One region of the Streptomyces sp. NPDC040410 genome, then DNA from elsewhere that is predicted to be linked to it. Evidence: riboswitches for the same ligand, from Rfam matches in the RefSeq annotation. Region 1 holds a riboswitch; each other region holds the start of a gene.
The links. A riboswitch is a leader RNA that binds a small molecule or an ion and turns the genes downstream of it on or off. The one in region 1 is predicted to bind cobalamin.

Region 1 (7,745 bases):
GCCGAGGCCGAAGAGACCATCGAGACCTCGCTGGCCACTCCGCGCGAAGCCGGCCTGCTGGGCACGGACGTGGGCCTGCCGATGCTGATGCTCTCCCGGCACTCGCTGGACAGGGAGGGCCAGCCGGTGGAATGGGTTCGGTCGGTCTACCGGGGAGATCGCTACAAGTTCGTGGCGAGGTTGAAGCGTCCACAGGAGTAGCGCACACACCGATGCCGCCCACCTGCGCGCGGGCCGCCCCGGGGCGGAGGTGCCGACCCGGCGCGCCTTCGACGGATGCGGACACGGCGTCAGGAGGACGGCCCCGCCAGGGGTTCCGTTGCCGCTGAAGCCGATGTGCGGACGGGGTCTTTCGCTTTCCTGACACCGTCGCCTAGATTGCCCGCGCGTTACAACAGGTGATCAGTGAGGGGACGGAGTCGCCGTATGCCAGAAGTGCCCGAAGTGAAACCATCGGTGGTGACACCGGCCCGCGTCGTCATCGCGATCTGTCTCGTCGCTCCGTTCGTCGCGATGCTGTGGGTCGGGTCGTACGCCAAGATCGACCCGGCGCTCGCCGGCATCCCGTTCTTCTACTGGTACCAGATGCTGTGGGTGGTCGTCTCCACGGCGCTGACGATGGTCGCGTACACGCTGTGGCGGCGTGACCAGCGCGCCCGCGCCACGCGGAACGGGGGTGCGCCGGAGTGAAGGACGGAGTCAACGGCGTCGCGCTCGCCGTCTTCATCGTCTTCTTCCTGGCCGTCACCGTCATGGGTTTCCTCGCCGCCCGCTGGCGCAAGGCCGAGAACGAGCACAGCCTCGACGAATGGGGCCTGGGCGGGCGGTCGTTCGGCACCTGGATCACCTGGTTCCTGCTCGGCGGCGACCTGTACACGGCGTACACCTTCGTGGCCGTCCCGGCGGCGGTCTACGCGGCCGGCGCGGCGGGGTTCTTCGCGGTGCCGTACACGATCCTGGTCTACCCCCTGATCTTCACGTTCCTGCCCCGCCTGTGGTCGGTGTCCCACAAGCACGGATACGTCACGACGTCGGACTTCGTGCGCGGCCGCTTCGGCTCGAAGGGCCTGTCGCTGGCGGTCGCCGTGACCGGCATCCTGGCGACGATGCCGTACATCGCCCTTCAGCTGGTGGGCATCCAGGCCGTCCTCGACGTGATGGGTGTCGGCGGCGGCGAGAACACCAACTGGTTCGTGAAGGATCTGCCCCTGCTGATCGCCTTCGGTGTGCTGGCCGCGTACACGTACTCGTCGGGGCTGCGCGCCCCCGCGCTGATCGCGTTCGTGAAGGACACGCTGATCTACATCGTCATCGCCGTGGCGATCATCTACATCCCGATCAAGCTGGGCGGGTTCGACGACGTCTTCGCCAAGGCGGGCGAGAAGTTCACGGCGGCGGGCGCGGGCGGACTGGTCCCGGCCCCGGCCGGCCAGTGGACGTACGCCACCCTGGCACTGGGCTCCGCGCTCGCGCTGTTCATGTACCCGCACTCGATCACGGCGACGCTTTCCTCGCGCAGCCGCGAGGTGATCCGCCGCAACACCACGATCCTGCCCCTGTACTCGCTGATGCTGGGCCTGCTCGCCCTGCTGGGCTTCATGGCGATCGCGGCCGGGGTCGAGGTCACCAACGGGCAGCTGGCGATCCCGCAGCTGTTCGAGAACATGTTCCCGGACTGGTTCGCGGGCGTGGCCTTCGCGGCGATCGGCATCGGCGCACTGGTCCCGGCGGCCATCATGTCGATCGCGGCCGCGAACCTCTTCACCCGCAACATCTACAAGGACTTCATCAAGCCGGACGCGACGGCGGAAGAGGAGACCAGGGTCTCCAAGCTGGTGTCGCTCCTGGTGAAGGTGGGCGCCCTGGTCTTCGTCCTGACCATGGACAAGACGGTGGCGATCAACTTCCAGCTCCTCGGCGGCATCTGGATCCTGCAGACCTTCCCGGCCCTGGTCGGCGGCCTGTTCACCCGCTGGTTCCACCGCTGGGCACTGCTGGCCGGCTGGGCGGTCGGCATGATCTACGGCACGTTCGCGGCGTACGGCGTCGCCTCTCCCACGCAGAAGCACTTCGGGGGTTCGGCGAAGGAGATCCCCGGCATCGGCGAGATCGGCTACATCGGCCTGACGGCGTTCGTGCTGAACGTGGTCGTCACCGTGGTCATCACCTTCGTCCTGAAGGCCGCGAAGGCCCCGGAGGGCGTCGACCAGACCAAGCCGGAGGACTACACCGCGGACGCGGGCGACCCGGGCGTGGAGGTGGAGCTGCCGCCTGCCACGGCGGGGGCAGGCCACTGACGCCGTTGAGCAAGTACGACCCGCAGCGGGCCGCCGGGGAGCAGGACCGCGGCGGCCCGCTGCCGTGCCCGGCATAACTCTTCTCACCTACGAGTTGACGCTGCGAAGCCACCACGACACAACATCTGGGGGTGTCACCGCAGCCCGGCACAAGATGTATGCTCAAGCTCGCTGTCGCCGCAGGGGAATCCGGTGCGAATCCGGAACTGTCCCGCAACGGTGTACTTGTGCACGTCCGCCCCCGAAGCGGACGCGTACACGCGTCAGTCCGAGGACCTGCCGACAGTGCGCCCGGCCGTCCGGCCGGCGTGCCATGACGTCCGGGCCTCGCGGAATGGGCCGGTGGACGCGACGCCGCGTGCGCTCGTGAGCTGCCCCCTGCCCTCCGCAAGGCCCCGTGCCGAGCGAGGGAGAGCCCCACGTGACCATCGCGCCAGCCGACCCGGCTTCAGCAGCCAGCCCCGTGGCCGACGACGGTCCCGGCGCAGCGCTGCTGCGGACCCTGACCGAGCTGACCGCCGACCTCCCCGACGCCGACCCCGGCCGGGTCGCCGCCGCCGCGCTGCGCGGCCGGTCCGCTCGGGCCGACGAGGCGGAGCTGCGGGAGCTGGCCACCGAGGCGGCCGCCGGCCTCATCTCCGACGACCCGGCGTACTCCAGGCTGGCCGCCCGGCTGCTGACGATCAGCATCGCCGCCGAGGCCGCCTCGCAGGGCGTGACGACGTTCACGGAGTCCGTCGCGGTCGGGCACGGCGAGGGGCTCGTCGCCGACCGCACGGCCGCGTTCGTGCGCCTCCACGCCGACCGCCTCGACGCGCTCGTCGACCCCCTTGCCGACGACCGCTTCGGCTACTTCGGCCTGCGCACCCTGCACAGCCGCTACCTGCTCCGGCACCCGATCACCCGTCAGGTGATCGAGACGCCCCAGCACTTCATGCTGCGGGTCGCGAGCGGTCTGGCCGAGGACGACACGGTGCGGTCGCTAGAGGAGGTCGCGGCGCTCTACGGGCTCATGAGCCGCCTCGACTACCTGCCCTCCTCCCCCACGCTCTTCAACTCCGGCACCCGGCACCCCCAGATGTCGTCCTGCTACCTCCTCGACTCCCCTCTGGACGAGCTGGACTCCATCTACGACCGCTACCACCAGGTCGCCCGCCTCTCGAAGCACGCCGGCGGCATCGGGCTGTCGTACTCCCGGGTCCGTTCCCGCGGTTCGCTGATCCGCGGCACGAACGGGCACTCCAACGGCATCGTCCCGTTCCTGAAGACCCTGGACGCCTCGGTCGCCGCCGTGAACCAGGGCGGCCGGCGCAAGGGCGCGGCCGCGGTCTACCTGGAGACCTGGCACTCCGACATCGAGGAGTTCCTGGAGCTGCGCGACAACACGGGCGAGGACGCCCGCCGTACCCACAACCTGAACCTCGCACACTGGATCCCGGACGAGTTCATGCGCCGGGTCAACGCCGACCAGCAGTGGTCGCTGTTCTCGCCCGCCGACGTGCCGGAGCTGGTCGACCTGTGGGGCGAGGAGTTCGACGCCGCCTACCGCAAGGCCGAGGCCGAGGGGCTCGCGCGCAAGACCATGCCGGCCCGCGACCTCTACGGCCGGATGATGCGCACCCTCGCGCAGACCGGCAACGGCTGGATGACCTTCAAGGACGCCGCCAACCGGACGGCCAACCAGACGGCGGCTCCGGGCCATGTCGTCCACTCCTCCAACCTCTGCACGGAGATCCTGGAGGTCACGGACGACGGGGAGACCGCGGTCTGCAACCTGGGGTCGGTCAACCTCGGGGCGTTCGTCACCGGCGGCGACATCGACTGGGAGCGGCTCGACGCCACCGTCCGCACCGCCGTCACCTTCCTCGACCGCGTCGTCGACATCAACTTCTACCCGACCGAGCAGGCGGGCCGCTCCAACGCCAGGTGGCGTCCCGTCGGCCTCGGCGCGATGGGTCTGCAGGACGTCTTCTTCAAGCTGCGCCTGCCCTTCGACTCGCCGGAGGCGAAGGCGCTCTCCACGCGTATCGCCGAGCGGATCATGCTCGCCGCGTACGAGGCGTCCGCCGGCCTCGCCGAGCGGAGCGGCCCGCTGCCGGCGTGGGAGCTGACCCGCACGGCCCGGGGCGTGCTGCACCCCGACCACTTCGACGTGGAGCTCACCTGGCCGGAGCGCTGGGCGGCCCTGCGCGAGCGCATCGCCTCCGCCGGCATGCGCAACTCCCTCCTCCTCGCCATCGCGCCGACCGCCACCATCGCGTCGATCGCAGGCGTCTACGAATGCATCGAGCCCCAGGTCTCGAACCTCTTCAAGCGCGAGACGCTGTCGGGCGAGTTCCTCCAGGTCAACTCGTATCTGGTGAAGGACCTGAAGGAGCTGGGCGTCTGGGACGCCCGTACCCGTGAGGCGCTGCGCGACTCGAACGGCTCGGTGCAGGACTTCGCGTGGATCCCGGCCGACGTACGCGCCCTGTACCGCACGGCGTGGGAGATCCCGCAGCGCGGCCTGATCGACATGGCCGCCGCGCGCACCGCGTTCCTGGACCAGGCCCAGTCGCTGAACCTCTTCCTGGAGACACCGACCATCGGCAAGCTCTCCTCGATGTACGCGTACGCCTGGAAGCAGGGCCTGAAGACGACGTACTACCTGCGTTCGCGCCCGGCGACCCGGATCGCCCGCGCCGCCCAAGCCACCGTTCCCGTACAGCAGGCGACCTCTGAAGAGGCCGTCGCCTGCTCCCTTGAGAACCCCGAGTCCTGCGAGGCCTGCCAGTAATGAGCTCCACCCAGAAGAACCTTCTCGATCCGGGCTTCGAACTCACCCTCCGCCCCATGCGCTACCCGGACTTCTACGAGCGCTACCGGGACGCCATCAAGAACACCTGGACGGTGGAGGAGGTCGACCTCCACTCGGACGTCGCCGACCTCGCGAAGCTCAGTCCCGCCGAGCAGCACCTGATCGGCCGGCTGGTCGCGTTCTTCGCGACGGGCGACTCGATCGTGGCGAACAACCTCGTGCTGACGCTGTACAAGCACATCAACTCCCCGGAGGCGCGCCTGTACCTGTCGCGCCAGCTCTTCGAGGAAGCGGTCCACGTCCAGTTCTATCTGACGCTGCTGGACACCTACCTCCCCGACCCGGAGGACAGGGCGGCCGCCTTCGCCGCGGTCGAGAACATCCCGTCCATCCGCGAGAAGGCGGAGTTCTGCTTCAAGTGGATGGACTCGGTCGAGAAGCTGGACCGTCTGGAGACACAGGCCGAACGCCGCCGCTTCCTGCTCAACCTGATCTGCTTCGCCGCGTGCATCGAGGGCCTGTTCTTCTACGGCGCCTTCGCGTACGTCTACTGGTTCCGCAGCCGGGGACTGCTGCACGGCCTCGCCACGGGCACCAACTGGGTGTTCCGTGACGAGACGATGCACATGAGCTTCGCTTTCGAGGTCGTCGACACCGTCCGCAAGGAGGAGCCGGACCTCTTCGACGACCGGCTCCGGCAGCAGGTCACCGACATGCTGAGGGAGGCCGTCGAGGCCGAGCTGCAGTTCGCGCGCGACCTGTGCGGTGACGGCCTGCCGGGCATGAACACCGACTCGATGCGCGAGTACCTGGAGTGTGTCGCCGACCAGCGCCTGACCCGCCTCGGCTTCGCCCCCGTGTACGGCTCGGAGAACCCCTTCTCCTTCATGGAGCTGCAGGGCGTCCAGGAGCTGACGAACTTCTTCGAGCGCCGCCCGTCGGCGTACCAGGTCGCCGTCGAGGGCTCGGTCTCCTTCGACGACGAGTTCTAGGGGGAGACGTTCCAGGACCGGATACGGCAGGTGGGCTGTGCCTCGGCGTGGGTCGGGGGACAGCCCGCGACGGGGATCCTGACACCGGGGTGGCACGTCCAACCGGGGAGGAGGGCCCCCATGAGCCGAACGAGCCACCACCGGATCGCCGCTCTCGCGGCAGTGACGCTTCTTCTCGCGGGCTGCGGCGCGCAGAGCGGCGGCGGGGCGGGCAGCGGCGGCACTGTGCCGCCGTCCCCCACGACTTCCCAGAAGGGCTGTACGGCTACGGCTCGGGCGACGCTCACCGCCGCCGACTCCGGCCGCAGGATCTGTCTGGTGACCGGAGACGTGATCCGTATCGGCCTCGACGGCACCGCCGCGCGCCCCTGGACGCCCGTCGCCGTCTCGGGCCGCGCTCTCGAGGCCACCAACAGCGGCATCGTGCTCCAGCCGGGCGACGCCTCCGCGGCCTTCAAGGCGGTCTCGGCCGGGACGGTACGGCTCAGGTCGTACCGCCCGCTGTGTGCCGCCCACCCCGGCCGGGTCGCATGTGAGGGCCTTCAGGAGTGGTCGGTCACGGTCGTGGTGACGTAGCGCCGGGGTCGGGGTCGCCCGGGGCGGACGGCGTCCTGGCCCGGTCGCTCCGCCTCCTTGATCTGACGGTCGATGCGGCGCTCGCGCACGATGCCGATCACGGCGGGGGTGGCCATGAGCACCAAGGTCCCGAGGACGGTCAGTATTCCGATGAGGGCGTCCATGTGCGTCGTGTTCATGTATGCCACTGTCCCGCCGAATGCCCCTTACCGTCAGTGGCAGGACTGCCGCACACCCTCGAATTACTGCCACTTTCGAGGCATACTGGCAGCATGCTGAAAAACGTCGCCGCCGTCCTGCTCGACGGCGTGCACCCCTTCGAACTCGGCGTCGTCTGCGAGGTCTTCGGCATCGACCGCAGCGACGAGGGCCTGCCGGTGTACGACTTCGCCGTCGTCTCGGCGGAGGGCCCGAGCCTCAGCACCCATGTCGGCGGACTCACCGTCGCCACGCCGTACGGCCTCGACCGGCTGGAGGAGGCCGACCTGATCGCCGTACCGGCGGGGAGCGACTACGTCACGCGCGGCTATCCGCCCGAACTGCTGGATGCCCTGGTGCGGGCCGTCGGGCGAGGTGCCCGCGTGCTCAGCGTCTGCTCGGGCGTCTTCGTGCTGGGCGCCGCCGGGCTGCTCGACGGGCGGCGGTGCAGCGTGCACTGGCGGCAGGCCGACGAGCTCGCCGTGCGCTGTCCTCGGGCGATCATCGAGCCGGACGTGCTGTACGTCGACGAGGACCCGGTGATCACCTCAGCCGGCACCGCCGCCGGCATCGACGCCTGCCTGCACATCGTCCGCAAGGAACAGGGGCCCGAGGTCGCCAACAAGATCGCCCGGCGGATGGTCGTACCGCCGCACCGGGACGGCGGGCAGGCCCAGTACATCGAGCGGCCGCTGCCCCGGTCGCCCTGCGACACGGTCGGCGAGGTGCTGGTGTGGATGGAGCACCACCTCGACGAGGAGGTCACCGTCGAGCAGCTCGCCGACCGTGCCCACATGTCCCCGCGCACCTTCGCCCGCCGCTTCCAGCAGGAGACGGGGACCACTCCGTACCGCTGGATCCTGCGCCAACGGGTGCTGCTGGCTC
Region 2 (7,745 bases), on a different contig from region 1:
GCTCCGGCAGGTCCTGGCTCTGTTCGGGCTGGGGGCCGTAGGGGATCTCGCAGCGCTCGGTGCGCAGCTCGGTGACCCGCTGTTCCAGGAGATCCAGGAGCTGCTCGACGGGGACGGGTCCCGCGGACAGCTGGAGGAAGGAGAGCACCTGAGGCATGGCCGAGACGACCTCGGCGACGGTGGCCGGCTGGTGGTCGGCGGGTTCCGGGCAGGCGAGTGACCAGGCGTCGAAGAGGGCGACCCAGCCGCGCAGTACGGCGCTGTCGTCGCGGTCCCAGGCCCGCAGCCGCCAGCCGGGGCGGGCGCTGTCGCCGTGCACCTCGACGAGACCGGCCAGGCGCGCCGTGTCCCAGTCGGCGCGGACCTGAGCCGGGGTCAGGCCCAGGTCGGCGGCGGCCCGTTCGGCGGTCGCGTCGGAGAGGGTCCCTTTGCCGTCGGGGTTCGCGCCGTCCCGGCCGGGGCGGAGCGCGGCGTCGGCCCAGTGGGCGACGCGGGCCGCGGCGGCCAGACCGGAGCGCGCCATTCTGGCCAGCTCCGCCGGGGCCGGCGTGCCCTCCGGCGGGCGGGGTGCGGGGCGGCGCGAGCGCCGCTGGTTCATCGCTCTGGGGGCGGCGGCCAGGGGTCGCGGGCGGACGAGTCGAAGCCTGGAGTCGCGCGGGATACGGGACGTCACGGGTGCAGTCTTCCGGTTGACGGTCCGAAAACCCAAACGGAATGTCACGGCGGGCGACGGGGATGGCCAATGCCGGGCCCTCGCGGACGGCTCGGGGCCGAGAACAGGCCAGTCGTACGGAGTTAAACGGAATGGTCGCGACCGGAGCAGGCCGCATGGCGCGCTCCGGGCCCGCGCGGGAAGCGGACGGTCACATCAGCGGTGTGAGGAAGCGGCGCAGCGCCTCTTCGTAGCCCTTGGGATCGGCGTTCCACATGGCCCCGTGGGGAGCCTGACGGACCGTGTGGAGGGCGATCAGGTTGGGGCGGGAGCGGGCGAGACGGCGCGAGAACTCCCAGGGGGCCACCGTGTCGTCCGGGCCGTGGAAGATCAGGGCCGGCGCCTCCAGCCGGTCGGGGTCGGGTGCGATGCGGTGGGCGTGCAGTCCGGTGCGGCCCTGCGCGGCGCGCACGGCCAGCGGCAGCAGGACGCCCGGTGTGCGGCGGGCCGCGGCGAGGGCGCGCAGCGTCGCCTCCCAGCTGAGTACCGGGGAGTCCAGGACGAGTCCCGAGATGCGGTCGCGCAGCCCCGAGCGCGCGGCGGCGCGCAGGGCCATGGTGGCGCCGGTGGACCAGCCGTGCAGGACGACCTGCTCGGCGCCGTAGCGCACGGCGTAGCGGATCGCGGCGTCCACGTCGCGCCATTCGGTCTCACCGAGGTGGTTCAGGCGGTCCGGCGGGCGGGGCGCGCCGAGGTCACCGCGGTAGGCGAGGTCGAGCACCGGGAAGCGGTGGCGGTGCAGGAAGCCCATGACGTTCATGGGGTGTTCGCGGGTGGTGCCGAGGCCGTGCACCGTGATCACCCAGGTGTCCCGCACACCGGGCACGAACCAGGCGGGCAACGAGCCGAGTTCGCCGGGAATGTCGACGTCGGTGTGGTCGAGGCCGAGGGCGGCGCCCGGGTTGCCGATGTGCACGTTCGGGGTGAGCCACGCCTTGTCGCCGGGTTCCAGTACGCCGTGGGTGACGCGTTCCAGGCGGCGTACGACGGTGTCGGCGGGGTGCGGCACGGCCTCCTGGACGGCGCCGACCACCGCGTGCATGCCGTCGCCGGTCAGGCCGTACGTGCCGGGACGCAGTGAGGCCAGGGACCGGGTGAGGGTGATCTGGCCGGCGGCGGTGCCGTGCACGGTGAGGCGGGGTTCGGTGGGCAGCGGGCGGCCCGGCGCCGCCTTGAGCGCGGCGTCGCTGGCGAACCGCCCGGCGGCGACGCTTGCCGCGCCGGCCGCGAGGGCCACGGTGACGGCCGCGGCCGTCGCTTTGACTGTGCGCACGAGTCCAGTGTCCTGGCCGACCCGGCCCGCGGCCAGCGGGAGGACGGCTCGGGGTGACGTCTCGCGCGAACCCGGAACTCGGGGTGACGTCTTGCCGGGACTCGCCGTCAGCCCCGCTGCCCGTATCCGCGCAGCCGCTCCCCCGCCTCCGCCAGCTGCTCTTCGGACAGCAGCGTCGGGCTCAGGCCCGGTACCGAGGAGGCCGCGAGCCACAGGCGGCACATCCACTCCAGCTGGGCCGTGCGGTCGTAGGCCTGGTCCAGGGTGGCGCCGTAGGTGATCGTGCCGTGGTTGCGCAGCAGGCAGCCGGAGCGGTCGGCGAGGGCGTGGAGCATGTTCTCGGCCAACTCGTCGGTGCCGTACGTGGCATACGGGGCAACCCGGACGGGGCCGCCGAGCGCGCCGGTCAGGTAGTGGATCGCCGGGAGCTCGGAGACGAGCGTCGAGACGGCCGTGGCGTGCACGGCGTGGGTGTGGACGACGGCGCGGGCGTCGGTCGTGGCGTACACGGCGAGGTGCATGGGCAGCTCGCTCGTCGGGACGAGCACGCCGAGCTCCTGGCGGCCGTCGAGGCCGACGCCGGTCACGTCGTCCGGAGTGAGCCGGTCGTACGGGACGCCCGACGGCGTGACCAGCACGGTGTCCCCGACGCGCACCGAGACGTTGCCGGAGGTGCCGACGACCAGCCCGTCGGACACCGTGCGGCGGGCGGTCGCGACAAGTGCCCCCCAGGCGCGCGTCTCCTCGGGTCGTACCCGCCTCCGTCGTTGCCCGGTCATGCGGCGATCCTTCCAGGCGATGCGTCAACCCGCCGCCGGGAGGGGGCACTTTAGGGCGGAAGTCGGACGTCCGGAAGCCCACATATCGGCATACATCCCGTTCTTGTGGTGGTTGGCTGGAGATCGACGATCTTTCAGTGATCTTCCAGTACCCTCTGGGAGATTTTTCGTGCATGCCGCCATTCCGGGGGGATACATGGCCCGTAACCGCAAACCGTCCCGCCGCCACGCCCGCGCGATCGCGCTGTCCGTGGCGGCGCTCACCGTCGGGGGGAGCGCACTCGCCGGTTTACCGGCCTCGGCGGCGAGTTCACCCAAGGGGCACGACGTCTCTTCGCATCAGAAGAACGTCGACTGGCAGCGCGCGAAGGCCAGGGGAGCCAGGTTCGTCTACGTCAAGGCGACCGAGTCCACGACCTACCGCAACCCGTACTTCGGCCGGCAGTACGACGGCGCGCGCGGCGCGGGCATCATCCGCGGGGCGTACCACTTCGCGCTGCCGGACAAGTCGTCGGGCGCGGCGCAGGCGGCCTACTTCGTGCGCAACGGGGGTGCCTGGAGCGGGGACGGCTGGACGCTGCCGCCCGCGCTCGACATCGAATACAACCCGTACGACAAGAAGCACAAGTGCTACGGCCTGACCCAGGCGAGGATGGCCGGCTGGATCGAGTCGTTCAGCGACGAGGTGAAGCGGCTCACCGGACGCCGTCCTGTGATCTACACCACAGCCCACTGGTGGAACACGTGCACCGGCGGCAGCCGCGCCTTCGCCTCGGATCACGCACTGTGGATCGCCCGTCACAACGCGGCCGACGCTGGGACGTTGCCCGCCGGCTGGTCCTTCTGGACGCTCTGGCAGTACGACAACAGCGGCAGCCTGCCGGGTGATCAAAATCTCTTCAACGGGTCCGCGTCCCAGCTGCGGAAGTTCGCCAGAGGTTCATAGCCGTGCGGTGTCGGGGCTGCGCGGTTCGGCGGAACAGCAACCGCCTCTTTCAGACACCGTGCAGCCCGACTCAGTTCATCTTCCGTTCACCCAGGTTGCCTACGGTCAACCAACCAATGACCTCGAACGATTGCCTGGGTAAATGGAAAACTTCTCGCTGATCCTCGCGATTGTGGTGGTAACCGCACTTGCGTTCGATTTCACGAACGGTTTTCATGACACCGCCAACGCGATGGCCACCACCATCTCGACCGGTGCACTCAAGCCCAAGGTCGCGGTGGCCATGTCCGCCGCGCTCAACCTTGTAGGCGCCTTCCTCTCCGTGGAGGTCGCCAACACGATCTCCAAGGGTCTCGTCGACGAGACCGGCATACGTCCCGAGGTCATATTCGCCGCCCTGGTGGGCGCGATCCTCTGGAACCTGCTGACCTGGCTCGTGGGACTCCCCTCCAGTTCCTCGCACGCCCTCATGGGCGGCCTGATCGGCGCCACCATCGCCTCGGCGGGCATGGGCGCCGTCCACGGTGACGTCCTGGTCACCAAGGTGCTGATCCCGGCGATCGCCGCCCCGATCGTCGCCGGCCTCGCCGCGATGCTCGCCACACGGCTGTCGTACACGCTCGGCAAGAAGGCCGACGGCAAGGCCGCCGAGAAGGGCTACCGCGCCGGCCAGATCGCCTCCGCCGGTCTGGTCTCCCTGGCGCACGGCACCAACGACGCGCAGAAGACGATGGGCATCATCACCCTCGCCCTGGTCGCCGGCGGCGCCGTCGCCCCCGACTCCGACCCGCCCACCTGGGTCATCCTCTCCGCCGGCGTCGCCATCGCGCTCGGCACCTACCTCGGCGGCTGGCGCATCATCCGCACCATGGGCAAGGGCCTGACCGACCTCCAGCCGCAGCAGGGCTTCGCCGCCCAGACCAGCGCGGCCACGGTCATCCTGGCCTCCTCCCACCTCGGCTTCTCCCTCTCCACCACGCACTCCGTCTCCGGTTCGGTGATGGGTGCGGGCCTCGGCCGCAAGGGCGGGGTGGTCCGCTGGTCGACGGCGACCCGGATGTTCGTCGCCTGGGGCCTCACGCTCCCGGCCGCCGCGCTGGTCGGCGCCGTCGCCGAGTACGTGACCGGTCTCGGCGACTGGGGTACGGCACTCGTCGCGGTCTTCCTCGTCGCCTCCAGCGCCGCCATCTGGAAGATCTCCCGCCGCGAGGTCATCGACCACAGCAACGTCAACGACCACGAGGAGCCGGCCGGTGTGGTGACCACGGCGATCGCCGCGGTGGCCGTGCCCCCGGCGGGCACCGTCGCCGAGGACCTGTCGGCCACGATCCCGGCCCCCGCGGGCGAGACCGCCCCCTCGACCGCCACCACCGTCTGAGCCCCGCTCACCCGGTTACGAAGGAATCAGCAGCATGAAAATCGACTGGGCAGCTCTCGGCTCCGTCTTCGGGGTCAGCCTCGTGGTCACCGTGGCCCTCGTGGGCCTGTTCACCCTCGGCATCGCCGGCCTCTCCCGCCGCGAGCGGGCGGCCGAGCAGGGCGGCTCCGCCGCCCTCGCGGTGACCGGCGCGTACGCGTGCTTCGCGGCGTGCGCGGCCGCGGTGGCGTACGGAATCTCACTGATCGTCGCCTGAGCGGCGGCACCGGCAGCACCTGGGGTGCGGGACGGATCTCCGTCCCGCGCCCCAGGTATTTGTGGTGCCTGTGACCCCTCGTGTGTGGGCCTGAGCACACTCTCCCTTCGCAGGTCAGCAGCAAGTTGACGGCCCTTCCGGGCCCGTGGTGGACTGCCGGGGCCATGTACGGCGGCAAGAGAGGAAGCCGGTGCGAATCCGGCGCGGTCCCGCCACTGTCACCGGGGTAGGAACTCCCGGGAGCCAGGAACTCTCACCGCCGGTCTCGTCGAACCAGGGCGTGGACACCCTGAGTGAGGACATATCGCCATGCGCGGCTGCCGTTCGAGCCTGAGTACGTGGGCCCTGCCCGACCCCGCGGTCGGCTGAGCTGATGCGTGCCGATCGCGTCTTCGCGTACGGCGCCGCCGCCGGCCTCCTCGGTGACCTGCTCCTCGGCGATCCTCGCCGCGGGCATCCGGTCGCCGCGTTCGGACGGGCCGCGGGTGCCGTGGAACGGGTGTTGTGGCGTGACCACCGGGGGCACGGCGCGCTGCACACCGCCGTGTGCGTGGGCGGTGCCGTCTCCCTCGCCGCCGTCGCCGCCTCGGCCGTACGCCCCTCCCGTGCCGCCTCCGTGGCGCTCACCGCCGCCGCCACCTGGGCCGTGGTGGGCGGGACCACCCTGGGGCGCGAGGCGCGGGCCGTCGGCCGTGCCCTCGAAGCGGGGGACGTCGAGGGCGCCCGTGCCCGGCTGCCGCATCTGTGCGGGCGGGATCCGCAGGCTCTCGACGCCGACGGGATCGCCCGGGCCGTCGTCGAATCCGTCGCCGAGAACACTTCGGACGCGGTCGTGGGGGCGCTGGCGTGGGGTGCGGTGGGCGGTGTGCCCGGGCTCGTCGGGTTCCGCGCCGTCAACACCCTGGACGCCATGGTCGGACACAGGTCGCCCAAGTACCGCCGGTACGGGTGGGCTTCCGCGCGGCTCGACGACCTGGCCGGGTGGCCGGGGGCGCGGCTTACCGCCGTGCTGGCCGCGGTGGCGGGTTCCGATCCCCGGGGGGCGGTGCGGGCTTGGCGTGCCGATGCGGCGAAGCACCCGAGCCCCAACGCGGGGCCTGTGGAGGCGTCGTTCGCGGGGGCGCTCGGGGTGCGGCTGGGGGGCACGTTGTCGTACGGGGGGCGCATTGAGCATCGGCCTGTGCTGAACGGGGAGGGGCGTGCTGTGCAAGTGGCCGACATCGAGAGGGCTGTTCGGTTGTCGCGGAGGGTGGGCTGGCTGGCGCTGGGCGTCAGTGCGGCTGGTGCGCTGCTGCGGGGGCGGGTCGCAGGGCGCCCTGCGCCGCAGGCCGTGCCCGCCCTCCCGCACTCTCGGCTTCACCCGAGCGGGGGGACCCCCGGCGCCCCGCGGAACGACGGCCCTCAGCGGTCGCAGCGGCCGGGGCGTGCCTCATGAAAGGGGGGCTGCTCGTAGCGGGTACGACCTCCGATGCCGGGAAGAGTGTCGTCACCGCCGGGATCTGTCGTTGGCTGGTCCGGCAGGGCGTCAAGGTCGCGCCCTTCAAGGCGCAGAACATGTCCCTCAACTCGTTCGTGACCCGGGAGGGCGCCGAGATCGGGCGGGCGCAGGCCATGCAGGCGCAGGCGTGCCGCGTCGAGGCGACCGCGCTGATGAATCCCGTGCTGCTCAAGCCCGGCGGCGAGCAGAGCAGTCAGGTGGTGCTCCTGGGCAAGCCCGTGGGCGAACTGAGCGCGCGCGGGTTCTTCGGGGGATCCGGGGGGTCGTCCCCCGGGAAGAGGCTGCACGGGGGGCGGCAGCAGAAGCTCCTCGGGACCGTGCTGGACTGTCTCGCCGAGTTGCGGGGCACGTATGACGCGGTGATCTGTGAGGGGGCCGGCAGTCCCGCGGAGATCAATCTGCGGCGGACCGACATCGTGAACATGGGCATCGCGCGCAATGCGCGGCTGCCCGTGCTCGTCGTCGGCGACATCGACCGCGGGGGCGTCTTCGCCTCCTTCTTCGGGACCGTCGCCCTGCTGTCGCCCGAGGACCAGGAGCTGGTCGCCGGGTTCCTCGTCAACAAGTTCCGGGGGGATGTCTCGCTGCTGGAGCCGGGGCTGGAGATGCTGCGGGGGCTCACCGGGCGGCGGACGTACGGGGTGCTGCCGTTCCGGCACGGGCTCGGGATCGACGAGGAGGACGGGCTGAGGGTCTCCCTGCGCGGGACCGTGCGGGAGTCGAACGTGGCCCCGCCCGTCGGCGAGGACGTACTGAGGGTCGCCGTGTGCGCGATCCCGCTCATGTCCAACTTCACCGACGTGGACGCCCTCGCCGCCGAACCGGGTGTCGTCGTGCGGTTCGTGGACCGGCCCGAGGAACTCGCCGACGCCGACCTCGTCGTGATTCCGGGCACCCGCGGGA
Region 3 (7,745 bases), on a different contig from region 1:
ATCACAACGGCCCGGGCTCGACCCGGTACCGCTGGCTGATCATGAGCGATCAGCTGACCGAGGCCCGCAGCACGGTCACCGCGCTGCTGCGTGAGGTGCGGCGGCGCGGCGTCGTCGAGAGCGAGGTGCATTTCCTGCGCCTGCTCGCCGAAACCGAACTGCGCTCCGGGCACTGCGGCCGGGCCCTCGACCTGGCCCGCGAGAGCCTGCGGATGGCCCGCGACACCGGCATCGGTACGGTGGCCTCCGCCCTGCTCACCTCGTTCGCGGAGGCCGCGGGCGGGGACGTGGACCGGGCCTTGGCGCTGGCCCGGGAAGCGGTGCAGCACGCCGAGGAGGACGGCGACCAGATGTACGTCTCTCGTGCCCTGGCCGCCCTCGGGCACGCCCAGCTGGTCGCCGGGGACGCCGCGGGCACGGTCCGGTCGCTGCGGCGGGTGCGGGAGCTGGAGCAGGGGCTCGGCATCACCGACCCGGCGCGCGGCCGCTGGCACGGCGACCTCGCCGAGGCCCTGGTGCGTATCGGTGAGACAGGCGAGGCGCAGGACGTCATCGACGTGACGCGGGAGCACGCGCTCAGGCTGGACCGCGAGAGTGTGCTGGCCGTGCTGGACCGGGCCGAGGCCCTGGTCCGGGCGGCGCGTGGCGAACACGAGGCCGCCCTCGCCCAGCTGACGTCCGTTCAGGACCGGCTCGCCAAACTGGGATACGGCCTGGAGGAGGCGCGGGCCGCGTTCGCGCTGGCCTCGCTGCGTACCGCCCGCCGGCCGGGGCCGACCGAAGGGGCGCGCCTGTGGCGAGGGTCCGAGCGCGCGGAGGCCCGAAGGGCGGAGCACCGTCGGACTCTCGCCACAGGCTCTGACGCCCCGGAGGCGAACCGCGGAAGTACGACGTCGTACGACGAGGCGGCGCGGCTGTTCCGGCGCTGCCGCGCGCTGCCCTGGCTGCGCCAGGTGGAGGCGGCCGCCGTCGCCGCGCCGTCGCAGCCCGCCCCGGCGCCCGTCCCCGCGCTCGACGCGCTGGACGGCCTCGCCGCGATGGAGCGTCAGGTCGCCGCGCTCGTCATGGAGGGCGCCACCAACCGGGAGATAGCCGGGCGGCTGTTCATCAGCGTCAAGACGGTCGAGGCGACGCTCACCCGGGTCTACCGCAAGCTGGGGATCCGCTCGCGGGTGGACATCGTCCGACTGGCGGCGGGGCGCCACTCGAAGTGAGGCCCGTGCGGGTTTACTGGGTTCGACCGAGGGTTAACCCTGCCCAACTCCCTTAGGGGGTTCCCTCATTGGGAAGAGGGAGCGCCGGGTTCTAGCGTAAGGGCGTGCCGCTCGCCGGGCATACGGGGGTCGGTCCCGCGACCCCCGTGCTCACCCCCACCCGCGCGTCCCCCACCGGCAACCCCCACTGAGGAGACTCATGTTCGGGCTCAACCGCGCCAAGAAGACCGGCGCCGTCGTCGCGGCCACCGCTGCCGCCGCCGCCACCGCGCTGCTCGGCGCTCCCAACGCCACGGCCGCCCCCCAGCCCATCGTCGGCGGCACGACGACCACGACGACCGCGTACCCGTTCATGATGCAGATCACGGACGCCTCGCAGAGCCAGTTCTGCGGCGGCACCCTGGTGTCGGCCACGAAGGTGGTCACGGCCGCGCACTGTATGGTCGGCGAGACCACCAGCAGCGTCCGTGTCGTCGGCGGGCGCACGTACCTCAGCGGCACGAACGGCACGGTCAGCAGAGTCAGCAAGATCTGGATCAACCCGGGCTATACGGACGCCACCAACGGCGACGACGTGGCCGTGCTGACCCTGTCGACGTCGATGCCGTACACCACGGCGAAGTACGTCTCCTCCTCGAACACCTCCGTGTACGCGGCCGGCACGACCGCCCGCATCCTCGGCTGGGGCACCACCTCCTCAAGCGGCGGCTCCTCCAACCAGCTGCGGACCGCGACCGTCCCGATCGTGTCCGACTCCAGCTGCGCCGGCTCGTACGGCTCCGACTTCATCGCGAGCGACATGGTTTGCGCCGGATACACCTCCGGCGGTGTAGACACCTGCCAGGGCGACAGCGGCGGTCCCCTGCTCATCGGGGGCGTCCTGGCAGGTATCACTTCTTGGGGCGAGGGCTGCGCCGAGGCCGGTTACCCGGGTGTCTACACCCGGCTGACCACCTTCTCGAGCCAGGTGACCGCGCAGGTCAACTCGTAACCCGGCAGTTCTCCTGAGTATCCCTCAGGTGAAAAACCAGGGGGCGTTGCGGGCCACCACGAGCGGCCCGCAGCGCCCCCTCTCCACGCGGCGCTCTCCGCGGGGGAGGGTATGGGACTGGTCCCGGTCTCCATCGGCCTGATCACGGACACCCTGTGGGGCCTGACCGCGTCGGCGGCCCGCACCTGGTTCGCCCGCCCGGGCTGACGGCCTCTCCGTGGTCATGACGGCGAGAGCCCCTTCACTGTCGTACGACGGCACCGAACCGGATGTCGTACGCGGTCCCGGGGTGCAGCACCGCGAGCATCCGCTCCCCCTCGGCGGTGACGTCGTCCCGCTGCGCTTTGGTGAGCCGGCCGAAGGGCTCGACGACGAGGGCGCCCTCCTCCAGCTTCCACACACCGGCGAGGAAACCGTCGACGAGGAGCGTGCAGGAGGTCTGGTTGCCCTGCCAGGCGCGGCCCCGGTACTCGGGCGGCACGACGCGGGTGCGGTCGGCGTGGGAGAGGAGGAGGTTGTCGAACTCGGGGAGGAAGCGGGGCGGGGCCGGGGTGTCCGGGCCGGGGCGTGGGGCGTCCGGGAGGTCGAAGAGCTCGACGCCGTTCTCGTCACGGAAGGCCAGGAGCTGTGGCCGGAGTCGTTCGAAGGCGTCGCGCAGCCGGGTCAGGCCCGCCCAGGTCTGCATGTCCTTGACGGACGCCGGGCCGAACGCGGCGAGGTAGCGCAGCACGGTCGCGTCGGGTGCCGGGGCGGGCTCGGCGGGGCGGCCGAGCCAGTGCTCGGCGGTGGTGAGGGCGACCTGGCCGCTCCTGCCCCACAGACCGCGCGGGGTGACCTGCACGAGCGGGAGCCGGCAGCGGGCGGCGATGGCGAGAGCCTGCGGGTCGGCGTCCGGCCACTCGGTGAGCAGCGCCTCGCGCAGCTCCTTCATGGTGCGCGGCTCGGCCTCCACCAGTTCACGGGCGAGTACGGCGAGCCGGTCCAGATCGACACCCTCAAGGCCCTTGCGGAAGTTGGTGAGTTCCCGGTCGCGGGCGGTCTGCACCAGGGGGCGCAGGGTGAGGCAGTCGTCGGCTGTGTGGGTGTGGATGGTCGAGCGCATGGTGACGATACGGACGACCTCGCGCTCCGCCATCAGCCCCGACAGCTCCTCGGGGGTGAATCCGTCGAGACGGGCGGCGAGCGCGTAGTACGGCGGCTTGACGTTCTGCGCCTGCAGGCCCAGGAGGTGCCGCACGGCGTCCTTGGCGGACAGGGACGCGCGGCGCAGCAGCAGTTGCCGGTCGAGGGTCGCGCGGTTCAGGGCACGGGTGCCGGCCGCGGGGGCCGTCGCGGTCGTCTTCGTCATACCGTGCACGCTAGCGGCGCTTGCGGACACCTTCTGTCCGCAACTCTCACCGAATCCCGGTCCGGCCCGGCACACCGGCGCCGTTTGCCCCGTGCCGACGGGCTTGGTCGCGCACGGCGGCTTCTCCGGTGACGGGCGTCCGGACCTCGTGGGCCGTACCTCGGCCGGTGCGCTGTACATCCGCTGGGCAGCCCACCTACCCGTGACGTACCGGCGCGGCGCCGAACAGACCGCGGCGCCGGCGCGGCGGACGGCCGGCGAACTGCTGGAGACCGCCCCGCCGCGACAGGCGACCGGCCGAAGGCGTCCGTGTCGACGGCCCTCCGCCCCGTCGTGCGGCACGAGGAGCGCGACGGCCGGCGCGAGTCCTTCGCCGGGCGCGGCGGGCATACGCCGCCGAAGAGAGAGCCCGCTACCAGGGCGGCCGGCCGACGCGGGTGCCCGCGCCATGGCCGACGGCCCCGCCGGAGGTTTCCCGCGGGGCCGTCGAAGTGGCGTTCTCAGTGCGGTACCGGGGTGGCCCGCGTGGTGGTGGCCTGCTCTGCGGCGGCTGCCGTACGAGGGGCCAGGACCCGTTCTGCCAGGATTCCGAAGAGCAGCCCGAAGACGGTCCACAACGTCGCCTGGACGGCCAGGGCCGCCAGACGGAACTGCCACAGCAGTGTGGCCGGGAAGTCCGCCGGGACCTCGTTGAAGGACGGCAGGAACGCGTACGCGAGCCCGATGACCAGGACGAAGAACGCCCCCGCGGCCAGCGTCGCGTTCCAGTTCCCGAGGCGCGGCGCCAGGCGCTTGCCCAGAATGACGGCGCCGACCGCGAGCAGCACACCGAGCACCATCATCAGGAAGTACAAGGTGGTGCGCTTGGCGATGGTGCCGGGGTCGCCCACGGCGGGCGGGTTGGCGGGGTACTTCAGGAACGGCACGAGGTACACGGCGATCAGGCCGGCGGCCGCGAGGAGCAGCGCGCTCGCGCGCGGCCCGAAGCGGCCGATACGGCCCAGGGCGAAGCAGTACGCGAGGGCTGCGATGCCGCCGAACGCGATGCCGTAGACGAGCACACCGGTGGACAGGCCCGCGGTGGACTGCATCGTACGGGTGACGAGTTCTGCGCCGTGCTCGTGCTCGTGGGCGTGCGCCTCCTCGTAGGCGATGGCCGCGTCGACGCGCGACTCGCCCAGGAAGTAGGCGACGACGAGGGCGAGCAGGCCCGCGGTGAGACCCGCGAGCATGCCACGCACCAGTAGGTTTCTGACGGTTGCGGAGTTCATGAGCTCGTACTTTCCTCGCCGCTGTCAGTGGCAGGGGAAGCCGAGCAGGTGGCGGGCGTCATGCACCCACTCGTGCACGTCCTCTCCGCTCATCACGGCGGTGGCGCCCTGCTCGGCGCCGACGAAGTAGAGCAGGACCAGCATCAGGATGCCGAAGAAGACCGCCCAGGGGGCGATCGCGCCGATCGGCAGCTTGGCGGGTACGGCGGTGGGGTTGGTGGTCGGCTGAGCGACAGACTGCGCCATGGCAGGCCCTCCTGGGGGAACTCGCGTCCCGTCTCGGTGGTGCACAGGACGACGGGAACGGGTCTGACTTGCCCGCCGCACACCGAGGTGGGCGAACCGGGCTTACAGTGGCGCGACCGTGCCGGACTCTCACCGGCTTCCGCGGAACCGTCGTCGGTGTCCGTCGTGGACACCGCCCGTGAAGGTACCGCGAAGCGGAGGCGCGGCCAAGAGCGCACGGGCGCACGCCAGGGGGTCTGGAGCACCTCAAGTCCCCGGGGCGGCAGGGAAGTCGAGCACGGGAACGGACAGATGACGAGCCGAGTGATGTTGATCTCACCTGCGATCAGTGCGGCGCTGAGGGAGGCCCGGTTCGACGACGGCTGCTCACTCGACGCGGCCGGACTCCGGCTCGCGCGCGCCGCGGCCGAGACTCCCCGACCTGAGGGCCGGGCCTTGGTCTCCCCCACGGTGCGGTGCCGCGAGACTGCCGAGGCACTCGGTCTGGACGCCCTGGTGGTAACGGAGTTGACCGGTCTGGACGTGGGCCGCTGGCGCGGTGCGAGCCTGGCGGAGGTGAGCGCCAAGGAGCCGGAGGCCGTCGCGCTGTGGCTGTCGGACCCGGCTTCCGCGCCGCACGGCGGGGAGTCGGTAAGGGACTTCTGCGAACGGATCGGCACCTGGCTGGAGTCGGCCGCGCGATCGGCGGGCCGCACCGTCGCCGTCGTGGACCCCGAGGTCGTACGGGCCGCGGGGGTGCGGGCACTCGGGGCGCCCGAGTCGGCGTTCTGGCGTATCGACGTGCCGCCCCTGACGGCAACCGAGTTCAGCGGACGGTCCGGACGGTGGAACCTCCGCGTCGGAGCGCCGCTGGGCCGGGCGTAGGCCCCGGCGGGGGGCGGGGCGCTGGGAAGGGGTGTCGCGTCAGGCGGCGGAGCCGTTCAGCTCGGCCCAGACCGTCTTGCCCTGTCGGGCGTGGCGCGTCCCCCAGTGGTCGGCGAGCTGGGCGACCAGGAGCAGACCGCGGCCGCCCTCGTCGAAGACGCGGGCCCGGCGCAGGTGCGGGGTGCTGCTGCTGGCGTCGGACACCTCGCACATGAGGGTGCGGTCGTGGATCAGGCGCAAGCGGATGGGGGGCCGGCCGTAGCGGATGGCGTTGGTGACCAGTTCGCTCACCACCAGTTCGGCGATGAAGTCGAGTTCCTCCAGCCCCCAGATGCCCAGCTGTTCGGAGACGCGCTCCCGGGCCCCGGCCACGGCGGCGGGGTCGGCGTCCAGGTCCCAGGCGGCGACCTGGCCGGCGCCGAGGGCGTGGGTGCGGGCCAGCAGCAGTGCGACGTCGTCGGGCGGCCGTTCGGGCAGCATCGCTGTCAGCACGTTGTCGCAGGTGGCCTCCAGGGAGGGAGCGGGGTGGGCCAGGGCTTGGCGCAGCGTGGCGAGGCAAGCATCGATGTCGTGGCCGCGGACTCCGAACAGGCCGTCGGTGTAGAGGGCGAGGAGGCTGCCTTCCCGCACGTCGACCTCCGCCGCCTCGAACGGCAGGCCGCCCAGGCCGAGCGGCGGGCCGGGAGGCAGGTCGAGGACGTCGACGTTTCCGTCCGGGCTCACCACGACGGGCAGCACATGCCCCGCCCGGGCGAGGGTGCAGCGGCTGGAGACGGGATCGTAGACGGCGTACAGACAGGCCGCCCCGACGTCCCCACCGACCTCGGCGCCAGGGGCCCTGAAAGGCACCGCGTCCGGGGCGACCGGGCCTGCGGCACGCGAGCCGCCCGAAGCCCCCGCATCCGGGGCGTCCGAGCCGCCCGACCCCCCGCTCCCCGAGCCGGCCGACGCGGTGGCCGCGTTTGTCGCGGTGACGGACTCGGCGGCCGGATCGTCCGGTGTACTGGACGCTTCCGCGGACAGGCGGATGACGACGTCGTCCAGGTGGGTGAGGAGTTCGTCGGGGGGCAGGTCGATGTCGGCGAGGGTGCGTACCGCCGTCCGCAGGCGGCCCATGGTGGCGGCGGCGTGGATGCCGTGGCCGACAACGTCGCCCACCACGAGCGCGACACGCGCCCCGGACAGCGGGATGACGTCGTACCAGTCGCCGCCCACGCCGGCCTCGGCGCCGGCGGGCAGGTAGCGGCAGGCGACCTCCACGGCGGACTGCCGCGGCACAAACCGCGGGAGGAGGCTGCGCTGCAGGGCGAGCGCGGTGGCGCGCGCGTGCGTGTAGCGGCGGGCGTTGTCGACGGCCACCGCCGCCCTGGCGGCGATCTCCTGGGCGAGGAGCAGATCCTCTTCGTCGAAGAGGTCGGCGCGGCGGTGGCGGTAGAACTGTGCGACGCCCAGCGTGGTGTCACGCGCGCGCAGCGGCACCACCAGCAGCGAGTGGAGGGGCTGGTCCGCGGCGCGGTGGTGCTCGGAAGCCGCGGCCACGCCGCCGGGCGGCTCGTCGAGGCCGTGCCGGGAGGGCTGCCCGGTGGCGAGTGCGCGCGCCGACGGTGATCCGTCCGGATAGGTGTGGAGCCGCTGCGGCGGGATCGTCGATGCCGGGTCGCGCTCCACCACCGACCGCTGGGCGACCCGGCGCAGCAGGGGCGGGCCCGCCGCCGGGGTGTCGTCCGCGCGGAGCGCGGAGTCGAGCAGGTCGACGGTGACGAGGTCGGCGAACTGCTGGGTGGCGACATCCGCGAGTTCCTGGGTGGTGC

Region 2: it holds a riboswitch for cobalamin, as region 1 does, so the genes downstream of both, ACZ562_RS27195 (cobalamin biosynthesis protein) here and ACZ562_RS24690 (ribonucleoside-diphosphate reductase subunit alpha) in region 1, are expected to answer to the same signal.
Region 3: it holds a riboswitch for cobalamin, as region 1 does, so the genes downstream of both, ACZ562_RS03240 (CbtB domain-containing protein) here and ACZ562_RS24690 (ribonucleoside-diphosphate reductase subunit alpha) in region 1, are expected to answer to the same signal.

Annotation. Positions count from the first base shown of each region.
Region 1 covers NZ_JBVIVK010000013.1:23,634-31,378, forward strand. The annotation lists gene ACZ562_RS24675 (GntR family transcriptional regulator) at 1-201, shown strand, start outside; gene ACZ562_RS24680 (DUF3311 domain-containing protein) at 427-690, shown strand; gene mctP (monocarboxylate uptake permease MctP) at 687-2,297, shown strand; cobalamin riboswitch at 2,456-2,595, shown strand; gene ACZ562_RS24690 (ribonucleoside-diphosphate reductase subunit alpha) at 2,719-5,073, shown strand; gene ACZ562_RS24695 (ribonucleotide-diphosphate reductase subunit beta) at 5,073-6,086, shown strand; gene ACZ562_RS24700 (hypothetical protein) at 6,207-6,662, shown strand; gene ACZ562_RS24705 (hypothetical protein) at 6,629-6,841, opposite strand; gene ACZ562_RS24710 (GlxA family transcriptional regulator) at 6,935-7,745, shown strand, end outside.
Region 2 covers NZ_JBVIVK010000015.1:65,462-73,206, forward strand. The annotation lists gene ACZ562_RS27165 (hypothetical protein) at 1-673, opposite strand, end outside; gene ACZ562_RS27170 (alpha/beta hydrolase) at 864-1,985, opposite strand; gene ACZ562_RS27175 (class II aldolase/adducin family protein) at 2,093-2,764, opposite strand; gene ACZ562_RS27180 (lysozyme) at 2,961-3,710, shown strand; gene ACZ562_RS27185 (inorganic phosphate transporter) at 3,853-5,088, shown strand; gene ACZ562_RS27190 (hypothetical protein) at 5,123-5,344, shown strand; cobalamin riboswitch at 5,477-5,616, shown strand; gene ACZ562_RS27195 (cobalamin biosynthesis protein) at 5,718-6,779, shown strand; gene ACZ562_RS27200 (cobyric acid synthase) at 6,776-7,745, shown strand, end outside.
Region 3 covers NZ_JBVIVK010000001.1:716,252-723,996, forward strand. The annotation lists gene ACZ562_RS03215 (helix-turn-helix transcriptional regulator) at 1-1,214, shown strand, start outside; gene ACZ562_RS03220 (S1 family peptidase) at 1,414-2,205, shown strand; partial or broken gene ACZ562_RS03225 (LysE family translocator) at 2,317-2,400, shown strand; gene ACZ562_RS03230 (winged helix DNA-binding domain-containing protein) at 2,447-3,553, opposite strand; gene ACZ562_RS03235 (CbtA family protein) at 4,054-4,824, opposite strand; gene ACZ562_RS03240 (CbtB domain-containing protein) at 4,849-5,070, opposite strand; cobalamin riboswitch at 5,108-5,265, opposite strand; gene ACZ562_RS03245 (histidine phosphatase family protein) at 5,362-5,934, shown strand; gene ACZ562_RS03250 (ATP-binding SpoIIE family protein phosphatase) at 5,974-7,745, opposite strand, start outside.